DNA from 3 places in the Bacillus sp. V33-4 genome. Region 1 is predicted to be linked to each of the others. Evidence: riboswitches for the same ligand, from Rfam matches in the RefSeq annotation. Region 1 holds a riboswitch; each other region holds the start of a gene.
What was found. Region 1 has a riboswitch for cyclic di-GMP ahead of CVD23_RS04550 (hypothetical protein). Riboswitches for the same ligand answer to the same signal wherever they lie in the genome.
Positions count from the first base shown of each region.

Region 2: another riboswitch for cyclic di-GMP. It lies ahead of CVD23_RS18950 (hypothetical protein); the one in region 1 lies ahead of CVD23_RS04550 (hypothetical protein).
Region 3: another riboswitch for cyclic di-GMP. It lies ahead of CVD23_RS11995 (DUF5667 domain-containing protein); the one in region 1 lies ahead of CVD23_RS04550 (hypothetical protein).

Region 1 covers NZ_PGVC01000010.1:40,695-46,535, reverse strand. Annotated here, with positions in the region: gene CVD23_RS04555 (helix-turn-helix transcriptional regulator) at 1-437, shown strand, start outside; gene CVD23_RS21805 (hypothetical protein) at 451-597, shown strand; cyclic di-GMP riboswitch class I at 774-856, shown strand; gene CVD23_RS04550 (hypothetical protein) at 981-1,232, shown strand; gene CVD23_RS04545 (LacI family DNA-binding transcriptional regulator) at 1,331-2,308, opposite strand; gene CVD23_RS04540 (GAF domain-containing sensor histidine kinase) at 2,626-4,488, shown strand; gene CVD23_RS04535 (response regulator) at 4,463-5,110, shown strand; gene CVD23_RS04530 (hypothetical protein) at 5,113-5,337, opposite strand; gene CVD23_RS04525 (S8 family serine peptidase) at 5,550-5,841, shown strand, end outside.
Region 2 covers NZ_PGVC01000059.1:26,244-32,084, reverse strand. Annotated here, with positions in the region: gene CVD23_RS18980 (MGDG synthase family glycosyltransferase) at 1-1,079, shown strand, start outside; gene CVD23_RS18975 (phosphatidylglycerol lysyltransferase domain-containing protein) at 1,685-2,806, opposite strand; gene CVD23_RS18970 (response regulator) at 2,845-3,201, opposite strand; gene CVD23_RS18965 (chemotaxis protein CheX) at 3,308-3,760, opposite strand; gene CVD23_RS18960 (hypothetical protein) at 4,022-4,399, opposite strand; gene CVD23_RS18955 (YkvS family protein) at 4,446-4,652, opposite strand; gene CVD23_RS18950 (hypothetical protein) at 4,699-4,917, opposite strand; cyclic di-GMP riboswitch class I at 5,099-5,183, opposite strand; gene CVD23_RS18945 (TerC family protein) at 5,448-5,841, opposite strand, start outside.
Region 3 covers NZ_PGVC01000030.1:25,808-31,648, reverse strand. Annotated here, with positions in the region: gene CVD23_RS12000 (plasmid pRiA4b ORF-3 family protein) at 444-1,043, opposite strand; cyclic di-GMP riboswitch class I at 1,220-1,305, shown strand; gene CVD23_RS11995 (DUF5667 domain-containing protein) at 1,369-2,895, shown strand; gene CVD23_RS11990 (sigma-70 family RNA polymerase sigma factor) at 3,042-3,740, shown strand; gene CVD23_RS11985 (anti-sigma-I factor RsgI family protein) at 3,734-4,993, shown strand; gene CVD23_RS11980 (hypothetical protein) at 5,056-5,499, opposite strand; gene CVD23_RS11975 (helix-turn-helix domain-containing protein) at 5,682-5,841, opposite strand, start outside.

The sequences.
Region 1 (5,841 bases):
TTTCGCAAATCTATCATAATATGGGGTTTCTTCAGTGGAAAATGGGTAATCTGGAGCAAGCCTTAAAATATTATAACAAAAGCTTGGCTCTACAGAGTAAACAATCGAGTCAATACTTGATCACATTGTATTCTGTCGGAGAAATCTATTATTCTTTACTAGACATGGAGCAAGCACACTTAACTTTCGATGAACTATCGCAACTGTCGGCCCAATTGAGCATAAAAAAGTATCAAATATTGGCGCGATATTATTTAACTGCTATTGATTCGAAGGAAAAATCGATTGAATATTTAGAAACTAAGGTGATTCCATACCTAGAACAGAACAGTGAGTATATGGATGATGTGAGCCATTTTTACCACCTGCTTTCATTGCATTACCGGGAAATCGGCATGCATAAAAAGGCAGTTAAATATTTAGAAAAAACCAGTTAAGGGGGAAAAATTAATGAGAAAATTGTTGGGTACTTTTTGTTCTGTTGGATTATTTGCTTTGCTGAGTCTAGGTGTAATCAGTTTAGGTGAAACGCAGCTTTCACATGCAGCTACTGAAGAACCGTCAGGACCGCCAATTCAGCCGCCTGCTATGAAGTGATATTGGCGTGCCGAAAAAAACAGCCTGAAGCGAAATGCTTCAAGGCTGTTTTTTTGTTTAAGGTTGTTTTTTTTAAAAGTAAACTAGTAAAATATGACTAAATTTGTGCGAAAATGTAAGAAATTTGCCGAAAAAGATTGAAAAAACGCACAATTGGTTTTAGTATAAAAGTAACGAAATGTTAAAGGCAAACTTATTGAAAAATAAGGACGCAAAGCCGCGAGTCTAAGGCGTAAGCTATGATAGTCGGGTTGCCAAAAAGGAACGGGTATTGCTGCTGCTGTTAAAGGTTTGTCTCCTTTAATATAAAGCATCCACCATCTTTTTTGGATGGTTTTTTTTGTTCGCCATTTTCGTGGCGGTAAATGAGAGGGAAGGCGGAGATGAAGTTGACTGTTTTGTTTGGTACGGTCGAATATTTTGAAAGAGAACTACTTGAATACACAGCGGTTATAAGCCTGAAAGAAATGGGCAAGGACTATATTTCTGCGGCCTATTCAAGATTGGAAGACGAGCTTTTAAACGATTTTATCTGTGATGATAAGGTGAAGGTAGAATGTCTGCGGAATTTGTCGGTGGCAAAGGATAGATTGGAAGACAAAATTTTTGAAACGCCGATCGGGAAGATTGTGTGAGCATTTGGCGCACCGTACGACTATCACCCAAAGAAGACTGCAATCCACTTACGATGGAACAGTCTTCTTTTGTTTTCTATTAATGGCTGGATATAACATTAAGCAGTTGAACGTACGATTAGCTTGTAAGGAAGTTCGACCTTTTCCACTTTATTGTCGTTGTCAGCAATTAATGAGAAAGCGAGGTTAAAAGCGTTTTGTCCTAGCAAAACACTGTGATGCTCAATTGTAGTAATATCAAGTACTTTTGAAATTGGGTGGTTATCGAAACCAATAACAGCTAGATCCTCCGGCACTCTAATTCCGTGTTTCCGCGCTTCGGTTACAATCCCTGCTGCAACCTGGTCACAGGCGACCAGCAATGCAGTAGGCCGGTCCTTCATGTGAAGAAGCTCATGCACGACCCTTATGCCATCTTCTATAAAGATGCATTGGTCAAACATCCAATCATTGTGAATGCTCGCTCCGATTTCTCCTAACGCATCCAGATAGGCTTTTTTTCGCTGGCGGCTGTTGAAGCTGTGCCCTCTTGCGATGCAGTAGCCAATCTTGCGATGGCCTTTCGAAATAAGATGGTCCATTCCAAGTTTAAAGCCTCCATAATGATCTATAAACACAGAAGAAATAGCGGCTCCGCGCGTATCTTCGCAGGCTACGATCGGGCCAAATTGCGAAAACGGTTCAATTTCGTCCCAACTGCTCGTTTTTGAGCAAATGATAACCCCATCAATTTGCTTCATTTTTAACAGTTGCAAAAATTTAAGCTCCTCTTCAGCCTTGTAATCTGTCTGGCACATAATAAACCGGTAATTATGCTCAAGTGCTGCACTGGCAATCCCCTGGACGATATCACCAAAGTGGGGATGGTTAATAAAAGGAAGAATCACGCCAACCGTATAACTTTTCCCTTTTGCCAGATTTACTGCGTTCAGATTTTGGATATAATCAAGCTTTTTAATTGCGTCCAAAACAGTTTTCCGCTTATCTTCCTTCACGTACGGGTGATTATTCAAGACGCGGGAAACCGTCGTAACTGATACACCGGCGATTTTTGCCACTTCCTTGATATTGGCCACTTCCGGTCCTCCTCTTGAAATTTTTCCATTAAGATCACTTTAAATGTATCATAAACACTTATAAAGCAGGAACCATTCTTGCCTTAAGTCCCTGCAGTTGATAAAACTTTTGTACTATAAAAGATAACCCGTTCGATGAATAGTAAAGATGGTCAGTCTTTGCCATAATGAACACCAACAAAATCCTTTAGGGGATTTGGCCCAGCATTGGTCAGCGGCTCTGCCATTCGACCAGTCTGGGTTTTTTAATTTGTGTTTTATTGCTGATATCGATAGAATCAATTTAACAGAATATTCATGATAAAGGGGGTGTCGGTGTGAGTAGCCTGGCACTTTTTGAAAAAAGGGAAAGTTATTCGAAGCTGTTTCTTTCGGCCATTTCGCTTCTTGGCTGGGTAACCGTTCTTTGCCAGTTGTTTTATTTTGATCGACCAACAGATTTGGTTCCTATGCTGCTGCTGATTGTATTTTTATTCATAAGCGAATACTATCCAATGCCTGTTTGGAGAGGCTTTACCGCAATTACCTTCCCGCTCGTTTACGTGCTTTACCTGCTCTATGGACTTCCATACACACTTGTCATCTACGCTGTTGTTGTGCTGTCAGTGAATATCCTGCAGCGCCGCCCTTTAAGAATCATTTTTTTTAATCCCGCCCAGCTTGTTGTCAGCTTATTTTTAGCGGAACAACTTTGGTCGTTCCTCAGCGTTTTTTTACCAAGTGGAATTGAATCAAATACTCTTTTAGGAATCATTGAATATTGCACTTTATTAATCTTGTTTTTTATTATTAATAACACGATTGTCGATTTCGTTCTGATGATTCGTCCGCAGCCATATCCGCTCAAGGATTGGAATCAAAAAATGGTCACAGAGCTAATCAGTATCACGCTCTCGTTAGCCTATGGACTGCTTTTGTATTTGCTTGGCAGCCAAAACCGCGGCGAAATTGATTTCTTTTCTTATTTTTTCTTTTTTTCACCATTGGTGGGCATTGCCCTGTTAAGCTCGACGATCGTAAGGCTCAAAAAAGAAAAACGGCGGATGAAGGCACTCTTTTCAATCACAACAGAGTTAAATCAACACCTGCCCGCAAAAGAATGGTTGTTAACGTTAAAAAACAGTTTTAATGACTTCATTAATGTTGAAGCCAGCCTTCTTTGGATTAAAGAGAATGGAGTGTGGAAACGGGAAATCGAGGACGGGAGAGTAAATGGTAATCTGGAATTGTCCCCAGAAATGATTGTCGGGTTTGAGGAGATAAAAAAACCGCTGATTTACGCCAATCGCAAAAAGCAGGCCGGAATAGCGGATTCGTTTTTCGATCGGGATATTAAAGCGCTCATGTACTCCCCGCTCGTTGTCGAAAATGAAACAGTCGGCATGTTTATCGTTGGCAAGAGCAGGACGAAAAGCTTCGAGGATGACGATGTTCAATCGATTGCGACGCTGTCCAATCAGCTTGCTGTTATAATGAAGACAAGAATGCTTTTTTCTGAAAAAGAAAAACGGATTGTTCTCGAGGAACGCAACCGGATCGCCCGCGATATTCACGATGGGTTGGCACAAACACTTGCCGGAGCTGTCATGAAGCTCGAAACAGCCGAAAAAAAATTCGACAAGAACCCTGATGAGACAAAAAGATTAATAACAGCCAGCGTGATGAGGCTGCGCCAAAGTTTAAAGGAAGTTCGCGAATCGATTTATGCTTTGCGGCCTTATCCTACTGAGCGGGTCGGGCTTGTCACCGCGATCACGAGAAAGATTGCAGCTGTCCAGCAGGAGCATGGGCAGAATATCCAGTTTGAAATTAGGGGCAAAGAACTGGAGCTCAGCCCGATGGTAGAAAAAGTATTGTTTGATACGTTTCAGGAAAGCCTGCAAAATAGCATAAAGCATGCAAGGGCTTCAGGTATCGAGATTTTATTGAGCTATCAAACAGAGCATATTTTACTGAAAATAGAAGATGACGGCAACGGTTTTTCGCTTTTCCAGGCAATGCTTAAAGCCCGAAACCAACCGCATTTTGGCATTTTGCACATGAACGATGCCGCGGATAAAATCAATGCTTCGCTTCAAATAGACAGCAAGGAAGGAGAGGGGACAGAGGTTACACTTATAGTACCAAAAATGGGGTTTGAAGGGGGAGATTCAGTTGATAAGGCTCATGCTAGTGGATGACCATGCTGTGTTAAGAGACGGACTCCGCAACATTTTAGGGATGGAAGACGATATAGAAGTAGTCGGCGAAGCGATTTCCGGGGATGATGCTCTGCAAAAAATTGGCATCATCAAGCCGGATATCGTTGTAATGGATATCAACATGCCAAACAAAAATGGGGTCGAAGTAACTGCGATTATTAAAAAACAATATCCCAATATCAAAGTTTTGGTTTTGACGATGCATAGCCATGACGAGTTTTTCATGTCTGCCATCCGTGAAGGAGCCGACGGCTATTTGTTAAAAGATGCACCATCCGATCAAGTTGTCGCGGCAATCCGCACTGTGGCGAAGGGGGAGTCAGTCATTCACCCGTCAATGACAAAAAAGCTGCTTTCCTTTCACCAGCAAAAGCAAACTGAAACAGAAAATTCCAGCTTAACGGAAAGAGAGAAGGAAGTTCTTCTTTGTCTTGTCGAAGGCTTAAGCAATAAAGAAATTGCACAGCGGCTGTTTATCAGCGACAAAACAGTTAAAATTCATGTCAGCAAGATTTTCAAGAAGTTAAATGTGAAAAGCCGGTCCCAGGTAGTTATTTACGCGGTCCAGAACCAGCTTGTGCCAATGCCGCCGGGCTCCTGAATTTACCAGGGGCCCTTTTTTATTGGCTTTTTAGAAATATCATCAACTTCGCTACTTTTATCATCGACTTCGCTACTTTTATCATCGACTTTGTTAATTTTATCATCAACTTGGCACCATTTATCGTCAACTTGGCACCATTTCGTCAACTTGGCACCATTTATCGTCAACCTCTTCCCTGTTATCGTCAACTTTGGATTTATCATCAACTTCGCACCATTTATCATCAACTTTGTCCCCGTTATCATCAACTTTTCTGCTGCTATCATCAACTTTTAAAATCGATCACCAACTCCCAATCTAAACATGCCCTACTACTTTAGTAGTAAGTAAGTTAATACTACAGGGCAACGAATTTACCCCTTCTGCAGAATAGTGAAGCGGCTTCGCACATGAGATAATTTTTAAAAGCTTAAAATTCAAACTGGGAGTGAAATGGATGAAAATTAGAGCAGCCTTAATATCATTTCTTTTGTTTGTGGCAGTTATTTTCGGAGCAATGATCCCGGGAACTTCCTCAAAAGCAACTGAATTAAACTCGGCTAAACTAGATTCCAGCATAACGGAGGCTCTATCCAATGCGACTGGGCCCATTGAAGTGATCGTGACCTTTAAGGGGACGAGTGGACCAACTGCGAGCCAGCTTGATTTTTTAAAAAATGCAGGGGTTACGAAAGGGATAGCTTTCAAGAGCCTGCCGATCGCCGGTGTTCTCGCGACAAAAGGGCAGA
Region 2 (5,841 bases), on a different contig from region 1:
TTACGGAGGAATATCCGTCAATACAATGCAAAAAGGTCGATTTTCTAAGCTTTATGAGCCCAGCGCTTGAAAAAGGAATTTCTCACCTCTATCTGAACTGGATTAAAAAAGCGCCTGCTTTTTACAGCAGATTTTACAAAGGCTTCTTTAGCCAAAATTCAAAACTTATTCAGAGAGTTTATGAATCGTTCTGTTTAGAAAAGATGGAGGAGCTTTTGTTGAGGGAACAGCCGGATCTGATTGTGTGCACGCACAGCTTTTCGTCCTTTCTAGTAGGCAAGCTCAAGAAATACGGAGTCATCTCAACACCTGTAATCAATATTTATACTGATTTTTTTATAAATAGCTTGTGGGATTTAAATGAAACGGACTGGCACCTCGTCCCTTCACGCCATATAAAAACTAAATTTGAGGAATCGGGGATACCATCAGAAAAAATTAAAATTACGGGAATCCTCGTCAATAACGAGATTAAATCGAGGAGTAAGAGAAAAGCATTTAATGAGCAGCTTTGTATTTTGATCGCTGGGGGAAATCTTGGGTTATTAAACATGTCAAAGTTTGACTCGTATTCTGCTGAGTACAGGGTTTTATGCGGAACAAACTTACCCCTTTATAGAAGCCTAAAAAAGCAAAAAAACCCTGACGTTACACCCTATTCTTACATTACAAACAGTGCAAAAATGAATGAATTATATGATTGGGCAGACGTGATCGTCACTAAGCCAGGCGGTGTAACAATCAGCGAAGCGTTGCGAAAACGGCTTCCTATTTTTCTGCACAGTGTACTGCCCGGGCAGGAGGAAAAAAACGTCGAATATTTAAAAGCAAATGACCTGGTTTTTCTTTTTGATACTAATTTGCCAATGGAAGAGCAAATTTTTACCTTCCTGCAAAATCAGCCTGCCGTGTTTAAAAAACATAAAGCTACACAAGCGTATTTAAGCGAGCTGGAATTAAGCACAACTGCTGAAGTTTGCCATTTTATCGAAAAAACGATCTTGAATGAAGACAAACCGGGACACATTACGTATATAGATACCGTATTTTATCAGCTCTATGGTAATATTGAGAACTAATTTTTAAAGATATGGAAGAATATAAAAACCGTTCCAATCCCAAACACGACAATGTAAAGCCATGAGTAAACAAATTGGACGATTGAAATGAAATTGTGCATGTATTATCAACTCTCTGTTGGATTTTATTTGCCTTGTAGATGTTAACTACTGAACCGACGTCTTCTTTCTTTTATCGGTATGAAACCATCATAATTGTAATTGTTTTTTAGTTGGTCGTTACTTATACCCTAAATATTTTACATGTAACTGAAGATATGGCTTTGCGGCGAATTCGTTTTAATACTTTAACAAGAAACATTTATTTGAAATAATTTACGATTTCTTAACACACAAGTCAATTTCACAAAGTAACAAGCTAAACCGAAAAACGAATGAAGTTGTCTAGATATACAGGAGTATGCCGTAGGAAAAATTAGGTGAATGAGCTTGGGAAAAGTCCCTCATCCAGGTGATGAAGAACAAAATTAGGTACGTCAGATAAGGAAAAGTCCTTCATCCAGGCGATGAAGGACAAAATTAGGCAAGTGAGCTTGGGAGAAGTCCCTCATCTCTTGGATTGCCGCCAATGTCGTATTCTTCGATCATATGAAGATTGCCATCCCTCACCCCGCCCTTCTGATTCTCCGTTTCAAATAAGTGACCGCAGCCTCTTTGATGTCAGCCTTGTGCTTGCGGTGAATCAACAGGGTAATCTGAACAAATATAATTGGCAGGGTATGTTTTTTATATACAAGATACCGTGATTCCCACAGCGGTTCGAATTTATTTTTATATTCATAGAGCCCTTTAAAATTGTACAAGTAATTGCCTCTTTTATAGATGAACTGTCCGATCAACTCGGCCAAGTTAAACCTCTCTGATTCTCCTAAATTGGCTAGTGGCGACATTCCCAGGCTGCACCACTCATAGCCCTGTTCCTTACACCAGTTAAATATTGATACAAACAGAAAATCCATCGTTCCGGACGGGCTGTCCTGCAAGTAGCGCATTAAATCGATCGTAATTGTCCGATTCTTCAGTTGCTGGTTACATGCAAGCGTCGCAAAAGCAATGATTTTGCCATCTGGACCCGCAACAATAGCCAGCGGAAAACGGGCAAGATAATTTTCGCAAAAAAAACCGACCGAAAACCCCTTTTCTTTCCGATTGCCGAGCCAGGAATCCGATACGGCTTTTAACTCATTTTTTAACAGTGCTGAATGCGGCGGAAATAAAACAGAAAAACGGTAACCGTTCCGTTCGAATTTATTGATCGGCGTTCGAAGCCGCGTTTTCTTTTTCCCGACCGTCGAAAACTCCGGTATGCGAATTCTCGCTTCTTCGCCAACCTTAACCGAATGGTATCCCTTTTGTATATAATCATCTAAAAAACGTGGAGAAACATGATAAAAAACCGGCTCATTACCTGACCGGTAACAAAATTGTTTAAATTCCTTTATTGCGTCTTTTATGAATGATTCTTTCCCAACCGGGTCCCCTAAAACGACGCAAGTTTTGCCTACCTTTTGATAAGTAAGCAAAACTTGTTCATTTTTCGCCCAATAAAACAATTTGTCATTTAAAAAGCTTAAATGAGAGGTATGATTACCACCATATTTTTCTAGAAACGTCCAAATTTCATTCAAGTCCGTTTCATTTTGAACTGACCCGATAACTCGATTCTCTTTAACGAAGAGATAGACAGTAATTAAAAATAATAATGACAAAGAGTAAACAAGGAGCATATGTCCCTCCGTAAAGCTAAATTTCCAAAGTCATTCTTTTACAATAATTTGCTTAATGCCTCTTCAATTCGTTCACTTGAAAAGGGCTTGACAATGAACTCTCTCGCACCTGCCTGAATGGCTTCGACCACCATATCCTGCTGCCCCATTGCCGAGCACATAATGATTTTGGCATTAGGGTCGATTTTTTTAATTTCTTTCACTGCATGAACGCCGTCCATTTCCGGCATTGTAATATCCATTGTCACGAGGTCCGGTTGAAGCTCTTTATATTTTTCAACGGCCACCAGTCCGTTTTCAGCCTCACCAACAACTTCATGTCCTGCTTTAATAATCATATCTTTTAGTAACAATCTCATAAATGCTGCATCATCCGTTATTAAGACTTTTGCCATAAAAAAGTAAAAACCTCTTTCTATTATATATTATAGTTCTTTCATTTTCTGCATTTTGTGAAAAAATAAAAATCGTGTTATCGCGTTCATTTCTTGGACAATCACATCAATCGAGTAAAAAATAAATGATGAGATTCCCCTTTTCTTTAAAAGTAACAACAAACTGGATTCCCTTCTTAAAACCTGATATTTTGGAATCCCCTTCCATGATCGTCGGAGATGTGATATCCAGTGAAATTCCCTGTTGAAATACGTTTGCGCATAACCCTCCTGAGATCATATTACCAAGTTCACCGGCAAAAGATTTCAACATCTCTCCCTCCATCGGCATCCCATACATGGCTTCTCCAAGTGAACCGAATAACTCCTGATCACCTTTATAAATAATCTTTCCTTTCAGATCACCTGTAAGTCCGATTAACACACCAAATTGAAGGTTTAGATAGTTTTCCAGACTTTGCGGGCTTCCTTTTTCATAGGGGACGGGAACGACATGGTCTAATGACGAAAGCATACCATCCATAAGTATGGAAACCGGCTGGGATTGTGTAAGATTCATTCTGTGTATTTCCTCCAATTAATAAATATTTGACGCTCATATAGAGCTATCGACAATACACTACCTCTATTCAATTAGGCAACCCCAATCCTTCATTCATCGGATTGGGGTCAACTATCTATTATTCTATCATATTTAGTTCACTTTAAAACCGGATACCGACTGGTTCAGCTCCTCTGCCAGCTGGGCAAGAGATTGGGCAGCTACAGCTGTTTCCTCATGAAAATAATAGAAAGAAAAATCCCCATAAAAAAAACGACCTCATTGCTGGTCGTCTTTTGTTATAGCTCCTAGTCCCTCTAATAAAATTTTAGCATCAGAATTCAGGTAAAGAATGACATCTTTGCGCAACAGCAATTGCGCTTTATCCTTTATACTAATCTTCAGCCCTCTCACGTCAAATCTTGAGGCGTAAGCGTTTATTGAATTGATAGCCCCCAATTCCTGGCGTGTCAGTGGTTTATCTTCATTATCCAAACTATTAGTTAAGAATTCGAGTAATTCCCTGGCATTACTTTTCAGGAGATTTTTATTCTGATTAAGAATTGTTATGTTGGCTTCGATAAGCTTTCTTGTTGAAATAAGATCCAGATCCTCTACACTTTTATTTATTTTCGAAATTAACTCAGAAAGCTGCATGATCTCTTCTCCTCTATTTCTTGTTAACCTGGCTACTTTGGCTTGACTATACTTTCTTAATAATCATATAATTCCCATGTCCCACCACTGTATTTGGAGTCTCGTATCCAAAAATTCGGGCAGCTTCCCGTGAAATTTCAACCAGTACACTGTTTTCCCTGACAAGAAACACTTCGCCTTCACATGAAGTATCTTTTCGTTCAAAAAGAATCGTGTCGCCTTTCTTCGCTTTTCCCGATTTTATTCTTTCCACCACTAACTCTCTCCCTTTTTTATGTGTTAATGTTGCATTCATAAATTCAAATCCGATTTTCTTTTTTCCAGCGTATAACGATATTTGAAGGGATATTTAAATCCTCTTGTATTTCCAGGATCGTTGCTTTTGGTTTACGTCTTAAATAATGTTTTACTTCGCGAAGTAATACGCTCTCCTGTTGGGCGCATTTAGCGCAAAGCTGTTCGGCTGTTCCGGAATGTACAAATATTTCATGACATTGAATACAATTAATTAACTCCATTTATCATCGCTTCCTCACCTATGATTCTTTAAGCTTTAAAACTAAGAAGTTACGTAAATTGAATAATTGTACCCGTAAGCCTCGCTTAAATTTTTATACAAAAAAATCCACCGAAAAAGTTGGTGGACTTGTTGTATAAATGGTTTTCAAGCACCATTTACCGATGATTTTTCCCGAACTTTTTGGCAACCCGACTATCCTAGTACGATGACCTTAGACTCGTGGCTTTGCGTCCTTGTCTTTCAACAAGTTTGCCGTTTTACATTTGATTAATATGATAGTAAAACTTTAGAAGGGAAATTTCAACATTTTTCGCCATTTTATAACAAAAATAGGTAATTATACTCATGCCTTAGGATTCATTTATATGATAATTAAATTTCGCCGGAATATCCTTACAAAACTCAATCCGACCTTCTATTTTTTCGTTAATCCTGTTCGGGAATCAATTACTTCTACCAATTTCCCGACAGTCTGTCAATAAACAACTGTGTCAGTCCTTTTTTCGCACTGACGCTATGTAAACATATTTAAATAACATCAGTAGTTTTGAGAAGATTGTCCCTTCTTCTAAAATACCCAACACCTACCACTAAAATGACTAAGACAATTGGAAGCCACGTGTGGATCTCGTCGACTAAGCCGGGAACGACAGAATGAAGAAATGCTTCTATTGTTTCGTCTTCAATCATCATTTCTCCCGCAGTATATGCCAACAGCCCGGCACCAGCATAAATGATGAACGGGAATTTTTCCATTACGCGCAATAATAGCTGGCTGCCCCAAACAATGATTGGAATAGAAATTAAAATACCAACCAAAATCGGGACGAATCCATGTGCGACACCCGCTAATGCCAAGACATTGTCAAGGGACATTACGGCATCTGCGATAATGATCGTTCTCACAGCCGCTGCCACTGTT
Region 3 (5,841 bases), on a different contig from region 1:
TCTTTTGTTATGAAGAATTTAATTCCGATCAATTTTAAAGGAGTAAAGATTTCTTTCATATATAATAACGGCATTACCTTAACCTCCTGTTTGTCTAGTAATCCAATAATAACTTGATAAGTAATCTCTATAAACAAAAAGTTCTCGATAAAGAACGACAGGATTTTCGATAATGATCGTATGTTTGCATGAATAAAGGGTTTAATATTGTTTGTTAATAGGGTATTTTGAAGAATTTAACAGAAAAAGATCACAAAATAACACCTCTCTACTGGGCGTTTATTTAATGTCCACTATATCTTTTTCAGCTAAACTTGGTTTTTGTAGTTGACTTTAAGTTAGACTCTCCAGAAAAAGACAGTGCGCATAAACGAGACTGGGGGAAAAAGCTATCATGATCAAAATAAGAGTGGAAAATTTCAATCCACTCTTAAAACAAGCTCTTATCGTTTCCTGTTTGTCAAAACCTTTTTAAGAGATTGGTTGACTTGATCAATGTCAAACGCCTCCGGATCAATAGGTCCATACCATTCGCGCAGCTCCTCCATGTATTCCTTTTCCTCTTGATCAAGTTGCCGGTCCCCCTGATCTTGAAAAGCTTGTAACAGAGCTGAATAACCGTAAATACCTCCAACGTCTTCCGGTGGGCATGCGCGTTTTCCTTTTAGGCAGACAGGGTATTTAAGCTTTTCAGATACTTGCTCGATCTTTTCTACTGTCACCATATGCTCCCAGTCATCTCCGAAATCATAGGTGTAGAGGAATTCATCCTTTTCTGTTCGGATCCAGTCTCCCAGCTTTTCTTTCCGTGAATCAGTTGTTTCCCTCATTTTAGGAAGGAAAAACCCAGTCTCTAATTCATCTTCGGGAAGCTCAATCAAAACATCATTATATTCAAAACTGTATAAATGATAGTTTTCCCAGCCCATTAATACTTGAATCACTTCATGCAGCTGGTGGAAGGTTAACTCGCTATGCACTTCGATCCTTCTCCAAATAGGCGGCCGGATACCTTTTAGTGATACTTTCAATTGGTACGTCATTATAGGTTTTGCTTTTCGCACAGAACTTTTTGGTTTTTTTGTTCCTGTTCTTATATTTTTGATCTGATAATCCAACAATTCACCCACTTCTGCTTTAACGGTAGTTAATAAAAATTTTTTTATTTCGCCAATTTCCCCCTCAAATTTCGACATGGAATCGTATAGAATATTAGAAAAGTTGATAAAGGCAAAACCATTGAAAAATGGCGACGCAAAGCTAGAGGGACTAACGGGGTAAAACCTATGTCAGCCAGCTGCCAGACCAGTGCGGACGAAGATAATAGCTTTTTCATCTTTTCTTATTTTTTATAAGGAGAGAAGTTAAATGAACAGAAATATCAAGCGGCTCATTTCGGGCGGAGTTTTCATGGGAGGCCTATTGTTTAGTACTGCGGCTTATGCAGAGGGAGACACAGCGCCAGCTGATGATACAGTAAACGCACCATTTTCCCAAGTTGCAGCAGGTACCACACCGGACAATAGTTTTACTTATTTCTTTGATAAGCTGTCTGAAGATTTGCAGTTATTTTTTGCGTTTAATGATGTAAAGGAAACCGAATTATTGCTTCAATTTTCTCAGGAGCGGCTTTCGGAATTAGCTGAAATAGCCGAGACAGATCAAGATCAATATATTACGAACTTAATTGATGAATACTTAGTTTCCTTGCAGGAAGCGGGCGATAAGGTTGCGCAGATTGTATTGGATTCGGATCTGAACGGAGAGGTAAAGGATCAGTTAACAAGTGAGTTGGAGCAAACTGCTGCACTCGATATCCCTGGCGAAGACTTATTAGCAGACAATAAATTAGAGGAATTGAATTCTACTAAAAAAGAAGCTTTTATAGTAGCGAGCGTGGTTAAGGAATTAAATACAGAAAAGGTAAAAGCACTACGTGCAGAAGGCCTGGGATTTGGACAAATTGTAAAAGTTCTTGCTCTATCTGAGGAAAGCGAAAAAACAGAAGCAGAAATTGTTGATTTATTAAAGAATAAAAATATGGGCTTTGGGCAAATAGCAAAAGAGTTAAATATAGACCTGGGCAAACTGGTTGGTAAAGTGATTAATCAAAAAGAAGATCTAATCGAAGAGGCGATAGAACAAGCGAAAAAATCAAACGATACAGCCACGGTAGAAAGATTGGAAAAATCACTGAAAGATATTAAGAAACAGAAGGTTGAATTTGAAATAGTTAAGGAATATGCGGAAATAGAGCAGGAAGCATCAGAGAAGCTTGCCAAAATTCAAGAAAAGCTCGCAACGGGTGAAATCACCAAGGCGGAAGCTGATAAAAAAATTAAAAAAATTCAGGAAAAAGTTGCAAAGGAACTGAAAGAATTACAAGAAGACGCAGATGAAGAACTGGCAGAACAGAATGAAGAAGGAAATTCCAACGACAGGGAAGAAGAAGATAACGAAGGGCAATACGACGATGATGAAGAGCAAAATGATTCAAATAATATAGCTGAGAACACAGAAAATAATAAAAAACAAGCAGAGCAAACTGCTTCAAAACAAAAGGAATTAGAAAAGGGTAAAAAAGAACAGGAACAAGCGGCCAGGGAAGCAGCTGAACAGGAACGTGAAAGACAAGAAGAACTGGCAGAGCAGCAGCGGGAAAAAGAGGAACAAGCTCGCAAGCAACAAGCAGAGCAAGAAAAAAAGCAAAGAGAACAAGCAGAACAAACTCGCAAACAACAAGAAAAATTAGCAAAACAGCAAGTAGAACAAGCTCGTAAACAACAAGAACAATTAGCGAAAGAACAAGCTGAAAAGCAATATAAAGACCAACAAAACCAAAATAAAAACGAAAACGGGGAAGAAGGAGAACATTCAGAAGACGGAGAAAATTAAGGTCAAAGGAGCCACGCCGCTGGCTCCTTCTATTTGTATTTTCTTATGAATTCTTTTCGGGAAAATTAAAAGCACTTTTAAAAAGCTTCTTTACCCCTTTAAACTTTAAAAGTATGATTATCTAGTAGGCATTCGGGGGTGGTCAGTTGCAAGATTCAGAGCTTGGTATATTAATTTCAGCAGCGGTAAACGGGAACGAAATAGATAGAGAAACAATCATTCGCCATTACCGACCATATATCATTAATACGGCCGGCCATATTACCGGTCGTTATATTAACTGGAGCGAAGAAGAGGCGAGTGTCAGCTTACTGGCTTTTAATCGTGCAATTGATACATATAACAGCCAGCGAGGCAGAAGCTTCTTAAATTATGCCTATCTTCTTATCAAAAGAGATCTGATCGATTTTTTTCGAAAAGAACAAAAGGCAGATCGTCTCAATCAAGATGAAGAATGTGAGGAAAAGCAATCTCTTAAATCTTACCAGCAAACTTTACAGGAAAAAGAACTGATTGAGGAAATTTTGGAGTTTAAGAAGAGCTTAAACGAATTCGATATTCTTTTTGAAGAGCTGGAGCACTATGCTCCAAAACATAAAGATTCAAGGGATAAAATGATTTTAATGGCACACCAGTTTGTCGGCTTTCCTGAATTGGTGGAGGATTTTTTGAAGAAAAAACGCCTGCCTGCGACACTCTTTAGCAAAAAAACGGGCTATTCTATTAAAACGGTCGAAAGGCACCGAAAATATTTAATCACGTTAATCATACTAAGGCTGCATCCGGAATGGCGCCAGTTGACTCAATATATCAGCATTCCAGCGGGAGATGAACAATTATGCTGAACAATACAATCTATCAGGGAATTGTTATAGAGGTGAACCAGGAATATGTGGTGATAATGTGCGAGGGCGGTATTTTTAAAAATATTCCCTGGCCTGAAGATGGTGTGCCTCGGATTGGCCAGCTTTACACCTATTCTGAAAAAAGCACCAGTCGGTTCCGGCCAATTAAATATTTATCACTTGCTGCAATTTTGGTGCTCTCTGTAATCGGTTATTTTCTTTTCAATTCGCAGACTCAACAAGATTCGTATGTAGTCGCAATTGATATTAACCCTTCCGTTGAAGTTCATATCGATAAGCAGTTGAATATACTGAAAGTTATTCCTGTAAATGATGATGGACAGGAAGTAATTAAATCGATCTCAACAGAAGATGAAAATTTATATACATTTATTGATGAATTTATCCGCCATACTGTCAAAAAGAAATATTTGAAAACGGATAAAAAAGGGCTGGTAGCAGTTACGGTTGTGCCGCTTAGAGGAAATTTGGATGAACTGGATGATGATATCCAAAGTGCTTTGACGGTCTCACTTAATGATAATAAGGTCGATGCCGAGGTGTTTATCAAAAAAGAAAATAAAAACACTCTAGATAAAGCCCACAAAGCAAGTCTGTCAATAAATAAATATGTAAGCTATAAGGATCTAATAGACAAAGGCCACAACATCAGTAAAGAAACGATTCGCAGCCGATCAATTGCGGAATTAAAGGAGCTTGGGCAACAACCACGGCAATCCGTTCAGGGGAATAATCATTTAGAAAAGATTAAACCCAACGATAATAAAGCTAAGGTTGAGCACGATGATTTACCTAAAGAAGAATCTTCACCTACTGGAAGTCGTACTCCAGATGTTGGTTCAAACAATAAGTCGGTTCCGAAGGCTGTAAAAAAAGAAGAGATCAATAACAGCAACAATACTTCAAAGGTTGAAATAATTGATAAAGATCAAGAAAATAAACAACCAGCAGGAAACCAAAATCAAGATAATGAACAACAAAATGGGCGAAAACCAGTTCCTGATAACAGTAGTATAAAGGAAGAAGATCAGAATGAGATAGAAAGGGATGATCAAGCACCAGCAGAGAACGAAAATTTCAAGCCTCCTGCAAATGACGATCATCAAGAGCAGGAACAACAAGAAACAGTAGATGGGATGGAGGAAGATGATGCCGATCAAAATGACGAAGAACATGTTCGTGAGAGCAGATATTTAAATTCAGAGAATCCTGAAAAAGATTGGACACAATAAGCCAGAAAAGCACCCTCGCAGGTGCTTTTCTGATTTTAAAATAATAGTAGTGTAACTAACGCTTATTCCATAAAAACAAAATTCGTAAGTATATTCTGTCCGTATTCATTAGTATAATACTCTATTTCAGCATTAGTTCCTGCTGTAATAGTTTCGAAATTCACATTGGATTGGTAATCTTCAATTCTTAAAGCCAGTGGTGTGCCTTCAGGTGTTATTACTTCTATTGAAGCCTGATCAATTTGACCTGAAAACTCTACCTGGTGTTTGTTACTCTCAGTATTAACATTTTCCTCAGAGGTTTGATTATCCACAACTTTATTTTCTTCAGCTGTCTTTGTTTCTTCATTTGATTCTTCGACGACTTCATTTTCTTGATTAGGAGTTTCTGTTGATTCTGCTACACCATCATTATTACCTGATGTTGAATCGTTATTAACCGCTGTTCCACATGCTGCCATTAGGAGAACAACCATCAACAAAGTTAAGAAATTAAGTTTTTTCAATTTAATCACCACCCTATGAGTCGAAATATACATCATTATGTAGAAATTGTCGAGTCCCACAATAAAGGTAAAATTTAACATAATTAAATTAATTTTTTTGCATGTGAAAGTAGTTTTTTTATAATTTCATAATAATTTATTGTTCAAACAAAGTGATTCTAGTATTTATGGATTAAACTGCTTTAGTTAGTCCCCTTCAACCGTTCATATTTCTTCACAACAGAGCTGGGTGTCCGTTTCAGCTTCTCAGAAATGGTTTGCATACTCAGCCCAGCTTGGGCCCATTCTAAAAGCTGCTTTTCCTCTAAAATGGTCCATGGACAATAGTTCCGGGCCTTTTTG